2 regions of the Sporomusa sp. genome follow, and region 2 is predicted to be linked to the other one. Evidence: riboswitches for the same ligand, from Rfam matches in the RefSeq annotation. Region 2 holds a riboswitch; the other holds the start of a gene.

Region 1 (3,340 bases), on a different contig from region 2:
CTGATGTATGGACAACTGATTATTCGTATCGAAGACGGTAAGGTTGAGCAGATAGAAAAGACCGAAAAACGCCGAATTAACGACATGGAAGGAATATACGGAGATGGCATCTAAAAATAATAATTAATTAATGGAAAAAGGGGTGACTGCTGACGATTACGTATGAATTAGGAAATGCTTTATATATAAATCTGACCAACCGTTGTACCAATAACTGTACGTTTTGCGTCAGAAATCATTTACACGGTATTAGTCCGGGCATGAATTTATGGTTAGAACAGGAACCTACGGTTAGTGAAGTGCTAGCCGATATTCAGTCGAGGGATAGTTATAAGTACCAGGAGTTCGTATTTTGCGGTTATGGAGAACCCATGCTGCGAACATATGATATTATTGAAATTTGTAGATATCTCAAACATGCGTACAATATGCCCATTCGCATCAACACAAATGGGCATGCCAATTTGATTTATGGGCAGGATATTACTCCGTTGTTAGTAGGACTGGTAGATGTTGTTTCTATTAGTTTGAATGCGAACAATGCTAAGGAATATCAGACATTATGCCAGCCTGTTTATGGCGAACAGGCATATGATGCTCTGTTGAAGTTTGCTGCCAAATGCAAAAGGTATATTCCCCGGGTAGTACTTACTGTTGTTGATGTTATACCTCAGAAAGATATCCAGTCCTGCCGGGAGATTGCTAACCGAATAGGGACTGATTTTAGAATTCGGCATTATTATCATTCATAATGAAAAAGAAATGGGTCAGAAAGCGTTTTCTGACTCATTTCTTTCTTACTGTTCCAGTGCCTGGGCCAAATCGGCAATGATATCTTCAACATCTTCAATGCCGACAGACAATCGCAAGAGACAATCACTAATGCCTAATCGTTCGCGAATGTCGGCCGGAATATCAGCATGGGTCTGTACCGCGGGGAAGGTGATTAACGATTCGACACCGCCTAAACTTTCGGCAAACTGAATAACCTGTACTTTGCGAAGTACTTGGGCAGGCAGACAGGGATCGTTTACGACAAAGGACAACATACCGCCATAGCCACAAGCCTGGGCATCGTGCGTTGTTTTACCAGGGTGGCTAGCTAAGCCAGGGTAATAGACTTTGGTGACACTGGGATGGGTAGTAAGCCATTCGGCGACAGCCAGCGCGTTGGTTTCGTGTTGGCGCAGCCGCACTGTCAAGGTTTTGAGACCTCTAAGTAACAGCCAGCTGTCCTGCGGTCCAAGGATAGCGCCAGTGGCATTTTGAATAAATCCAATTTTTTCGCAAAGGGCGGGGTCGCTGGCAACTACCAGACCGCAGACTACATCATTATGGCCTGACAAGTATTTGGAACCGCTATGGATGACAATATCAGCACCAAGTGTTAAAGGTTTCTGAAAATACGGAGTCAGGAAGGTGTTATCAACAATCACGTGAAGCGGTTGTGAAGTATGCGCATGGGCTATTGCCGCTATTGCCCGGATATCGGCAATTTTCATAAGTGGATTGGTGGGTGTTTCCAGCAAAATGGCTTTAGTAGTAGGCTGTAGCGCTTGGCGCACCGCGTTAAGGTTGCTGGTATCGACAAATGTAGCTGTTAGATCGAATTGGCTAAATATCTTATCCATAATCCGATATGTTCCGCCATAACAGTCTTCAGTAATAATCAAATGATCGCCAGGTTGGTATAACATAAGTATTGCCGAAATGGCAGCCATGCCTGAAGCAAAGGCAAAACCGGCATGCCCTTCCTCCAATGCGGCTACAGCTTCTTCCACCGCTTTGCGAGTAGGATTTTGAGTACGAGAGTAATCATAGCCAGTACTACGGCCAAGCTCAGGATGCCGGAACGTGGCTGTCTGGTAAATCGGGGTGCTGATGGCTCCGGTAGTTTTATCGGTGACCAGACCCGCATGGACAGCTTTGGTGGCAAATTTCATACATACCATCTCCTTTGTTTGTTATAGGATACGGCTACCTTAGGTTTTGGGTACAAAAAAACGACTCTTCCGTAAGAAGAGTCGTTTAGACACACGATTAACTCATCTTCCGGATTGCTCCGCTGGATTTAGCACCTTGCATTGCTGCTGGTTGCCGGGCGTCATAGGGCCAGTCCCTCGACCACTCTTGATAAGTTTTTTTTGCTATGTAATTTATTGGATTTTATTTTGTCATAGACAATAAACTTTGTCAATAGATATTTTTATTGTTTTTATACTCCCTATTTCTTGATATTGACGCCGGTTATAAAACCAGCTATCATGATTTCAACAGGTGAAACTTTTTTGGGCAATAGGCATATAGGGGGAGGTAGTAACGGTATGGCTGATAAGCAGGATATATTGGCGTTAATTAACAAAGCGGAAACAACCCACGAACTTACGAAAGATGAAATTGTCGCCTTGCTGATAGATACAGAACATGAAACTGAGTTTTTTGCTGCTGCTGACCGCGTGCGGCAACGGTATGTGGGTGACGAAGTACATCTGCGCGGGTTGATTGAGTTTTCTAACATATGTAAACAAAACTGCCTGTATTGTGGTTTGCGGCGGGATAATAAACAAGTAAAACGTTATCGTTTAGATCCGGAAACTATCCTTGACTTTGCTACTAAAGCCAAGTCATACGGCTATCGCACGGTTGTATTGCAGTCAGGCGAAGACGAATGGTTTGATGTGGCTACTATGGTCAGTATTATCAAAAACGTTAAAGAACTTGGTTTGGCAATTACCCTGAGTGTGGGTGAAAAACCCCGTGAAGTATATCAAGCATACCGCGAGGCTGGGGCTGATCGGTATTTGCTGAGAATTGAGACTACCGACAAAGCTTTGTATGAAAAACTAGACCCAGGCATGAGCTGGGATAACCGGGTACGATGTTTGCATGATCTAAAGGAGTTAGGTTTTGAGTTAGGAACAGGCTCATTGGTAGGAATACCAGGACAAACGATAGAATCGCTGGCTGATGATATTCTGTTTTTCAAGAGCATAGATGCCGATATGATTGGTGTCGGTCCGTTTATTCCCAACCCGGATACGCCATTGGCGGGGGAACGGGGCGGTACGTTTGAACTAAGCACGAAAGTGATGGCCATGACGAGGCTATTGCTGCCTGATATTAATATTCCGGCAACAACGGCTATGGAGACATTAAACCCACAGGGACGGGTATTGGCGCTGCAACGCGGAGCCAATGTAGTTATGCCTAATGTTACTGAGGGTGAGTACCGACAGATGTATTTGCTTTATCCGGGAAAAATCTGTATCAACGATTCGCCGGCGCATTGCCGTTCGTGCATTACTGGTAAAATTCATGGCATTGGCCGGAAAGTGTCTCA
Region 2 (3,485 bases):
TATGTTGGATGCAGGGTTAACCGTCATGAATTTACTGGTAATAATAATAAGCGTAGTTGGTATTGGTATGACGGTAATTGGTTTACCTGGTAATTGGCTTATATTATTTACAGCACTGGGTTATGGCTACATGGAAGGCTTTACTCATATGAGCAGCACGGTACTCTTATTGCTTTTTGGAGCATTGCTGACAGGCGAATTGGTTGAGTTTTTAGCAGGAGCGCTGGGGGCAAAAAAAGAAAATGCATCCCGTGTGGCCATCGTGTCTGCATTTATTGGTGGGATTGCCGGTGGTATTCTTGGTACCGGTGTTATACCAGGACTTGGTTCCATTGCCGGAGCAGTTGCTGGGTCTTTTGTCGCCGGTTATGTAGCGGAGTATGCTGTTACTGGCAGCAGGGAGAGAGCTAGCCGGGTTGCTAAGAGTATTATGATTGGCCAGGCCTTGGGAATGATATTCAAATCAGCGATAGCCATCGGAATGGTAGTGTTCATCATTTCCAAGCTAACTTGGCAATAGGAGGAAACTTATGAAACGCCAACAGATACTTGATGCTGCCTACACTGTCTTTTCCCGCAAAGGCTATCATCGTGCCACCGTAGACGAGATTATTGCTTTAGCCGATACTGGCAAAGGTACAGTATATAACTATTTTGTTAATAAGGAACAACTCTTTTATACCTTAATCAAAGAACGTAGTGCCGGTTTTGAGGCTGAACTTGAGGTCATTGCCGCTCTTGCTGAACCAGCGGTTGAAAAAATTAAGAAAGCCATAAGGGTTTTTTTAGAGTTTTATGTGCAAAATGCTGATTTGTGGCGGGTATTGATGCATGAAATGCGCGGGTTAGGACATGAGGAGCCGTCAAACTTTACCGAGGCAGAGCGAGAAAAATACCGGGAACGATTTGCATATACCATCGGGATTTTGCAGAAGATCTTGCAAGAAGGAATTGAACAAGGTGCTTTTCGCAACTGTGATGTGCATAAAGCTGCTCATGGTTTATTTAGTGTTATTGTTATGATGGTGTTTCAAGGGTTTGTTGGCGAACAGGATGATTCTATTGATCAAACCGCCAATAGCATTGCTGACATTTTTATGTACGGTATAGCTAACCGATAAACACTATTCTCTTGAAGGGAAGACATGCTGTAGCATTATCACCAAATCACCAATGAGAAATACGATTAGCATTTTGCTGAGTGCAAAAAAAGAGTCTGGAAAACAGACTCTTTTTTGCATACTAAAACGCCGGAACAATGGCACCTTGATATTTTTCATTGATAAATTTTTTAACTTCTTCAGAAGTTAAAGCTTTGGTTAATTTTTGGATTTCAGGGCGATTTTCATCGCCTTTGCGGACAGTAAGGATATTAGCATAGGGAGAATCCTTTTGTTCAATAAACAAAGCGTCTTTGCTTGGGACCAGTTTGGCTTCCAGTGCATAGTTGGTGTTGATGACCGCTAAGGCAAGATCATCCAGTGAACGTGGCAATTGGGCGGCTTCCAGTTCACGAATTTTTACTTTTTTCGGATTGGCAGTAATGTCGCTAATGGTCGCATTTACACCAACGCCTTCTTTAAGGGTAATCACACCAGCTTTTTCTAAAAGCGCTAACGCGCGTCCACCATTAGTGGGGTCGTTAGGGATACCAATTTCTGCCCCAGTTTGCAGGTCATTGAGGTTTTTTACTTTTTTAGAGTAAATGCCCATAGGTTCAATATGTACAGCAGCAGTATAGGTCAGGTCCAGTTTGCGCTCAGCGCTGAATTTGTTCAAATAGGGAATGTGCTGGAAGAAGTTAGCGTCAAGCTCTTTTTCCGCAACCGCCATGTTAGGACGGACATAATCGCTCATTTCCACAACAACCAGGTTGATGCCTTCTTTTTCGAGAATCGGCTTGACTACTGCAAGAATTTCGGCATGAGGCACGGGAGTTGCTCCTACTTTAATTGTTATTTTATCTGAGGCTAAAGGGGCAGGAGTTTGTTTGTTACCGCAGCCGACAATAAAAGTGGAGACAGTTAATAAAGCAGCAAGGAGCAAAAAAGTAATCTTTTTCTTCATAACAATATGTTCCTCCAATGTTTTCTTTTTGTAGTGGTAAACAAATGAAGCTCTGGCTAAAAGCAGCCTCCTTTCCCAAAATTATAAAAACCACCGCGGCAGTCCGAAGTGGTTTGTTGTCCAGTTCTTCATCTGCCAGGAAAGAATCCTGTGGAATTGGCACCGTTCGCAACAGCGATGGTTGCCGCGGCTTCATTGGGCCATTCCCTCAGCCAGCTCTTGATGAATAGTATGTAATTATAATTTATAGACGTTATCTTATCACCGATAGATGTGACTGTCAATAAAAAAATAATTAATTTATAAGAAACGAATAGTATAATATATAATATATTTTAACTTAATAAAGATAAAAAGGATTAAAGAAGGAAATGCTGGGTACGTAGCGAATACATACCCACAAGGATGTATTTACAGGAGGCGTAATAGTATGACAGCAAATCCCAAATTGAAAGACCCGCTTATTGATCAGCTGTTTCGAGGCATTTTATCACTGACTAATGAGGAAGAATGTTATCAGTTTTTTGAGGATGTATGCACAATTGGTGAGCTTAAGGCTATGGCTCAGCGGCTGGAAGTGGCTCGGCTGTTAAAAGCTGGAGTCATTTATGACGACATTGTAGCTGCTACTGGGGCCAGTACTGCAACCATCAGCCGGGTTAAGCGCTGCCTTTATTATGGCGCAGATGGTTATAAATTAGTATTAGCTAATCTAGAAAAACTAGAAAAAAACGAGGATAACTAGTCGGAATGGAGTGTTAGCATGAAAAAACAGAATTATGTGCCGCAAATTCCGTATGGCACCAAGGACTTGCTGCCCCGGGAAGCTAGGCAGAAGCGTCTTGTCGAGGGGGCGCTTGCCGAACTGTTTTCGCGCTGGGGCTATGATGAAGTAGTAACTCCGACGTTTGAATATATGGAAACATTGGCAGTCGGTACAGGCGGCAACATTCAGCAGCATGTATTTAAATTTTTTGATAAAAATAATCGGATTTTGGCACTCAGACCAGATATGACAACTCCGATTGCCCGGGTTGCAGCCACCAGACTGAGAGAAAAGCCGCTGCCGCAGCGGTTGTTTTATATTACCAATGTTTTTCGCCATGAGCAGGCGCAGGCTGGCAGACAATGCGAGTTTTATCAAGCCGGTGTGGAACTGTTAGGTGCACCTGGTCCGGCGGCTGACGCCGAAATTGTAGCTTTGGCGGTAGAGGCGATGTTAGAAGCCGGTTTGACTAATTTTCAAATCGGTATAGGTCAAGTGGATTTTATCAACGGTTTGATGGTAGAGAGCCAGTTAAGCCCTGAGCGCCAACAGCAAATAAAATCAGCTATGGTTTCTCGCGACTTAGTGGGGCTTGGCGAATTGCTGGCACAAAGCGAACTCAGTCCGGCGGCACAAGAACTACTGAAGCAAA

Evidence for each region. Region 2 has a riboswitch for S-adenosylmethionine ahead of AC29Z1_RS11060 (MetQ/NlpA family ABC transporter substrate-binding protein). Riboswitches for the same ligand answer to the same signal wherever they lie in the genome.
Region 1: it holds a riboswitch for S-adenosylmethionine, as region 2 does, so the genes downstream of both, AC29Z1_RS03585 (trans-sulfuration enzyme family protein) here and AC29Z1_RS11060 (MetQ/NlpA family ABC transporter substrate-binding protein) in region 2, are expected to answer to the same signal.

What each region holds. Positions count from the first base shown of each region.
Region 1 is NZ_JBYKYF010000030.1:66-3,405, forward strand. It holds gene AC29Z1_RS03575 (DUF2292 domain-containing protein) at 1-114, shown strand, start outside; gene AC29Z1_RS03580 (TatD family nuclease-associated radical SAM protein) at 156-752, shown strand; gene AC29Z1_RS03585 (trans-sulfuration enzyme family protein) at 798-1,943, opposite strand; SAM riboswitch class I at 2,043-2,140, opposite strand; partial or broken gene hydE ([FeFe] hydrogenase H-cluster radical SAM maturase HydE) at 2,325-3,340, shown strand, end outside.
Region 2 is NZ_JBYKYF010000160.1:536-4,020, forward strand. It holds gene AC29Z1_RS11050 (DUF456 domain-containing protein) at 1-520, shown strand, start outside; gene AC29Z1_RS11055 (TetR/AcrR family transcriptional regulator) at 531-1,121, shown strand; gene AC29Z1_RS11060 (MetQ/NlpA family ABC transporter substrate-binding protein) at 1,243-2,067, opposite strand; SAM riboswitch class I at 2,193-2,296, opposite strand; gene AC29Z1_RS11065 (YerC/YecD family TrpR-related protein) at 2,498-2,812, shown strand; gene hisZ (ATP phosphoribosyltransferase regulatory subunit) at 2,831-3,485, shown strand, end outside.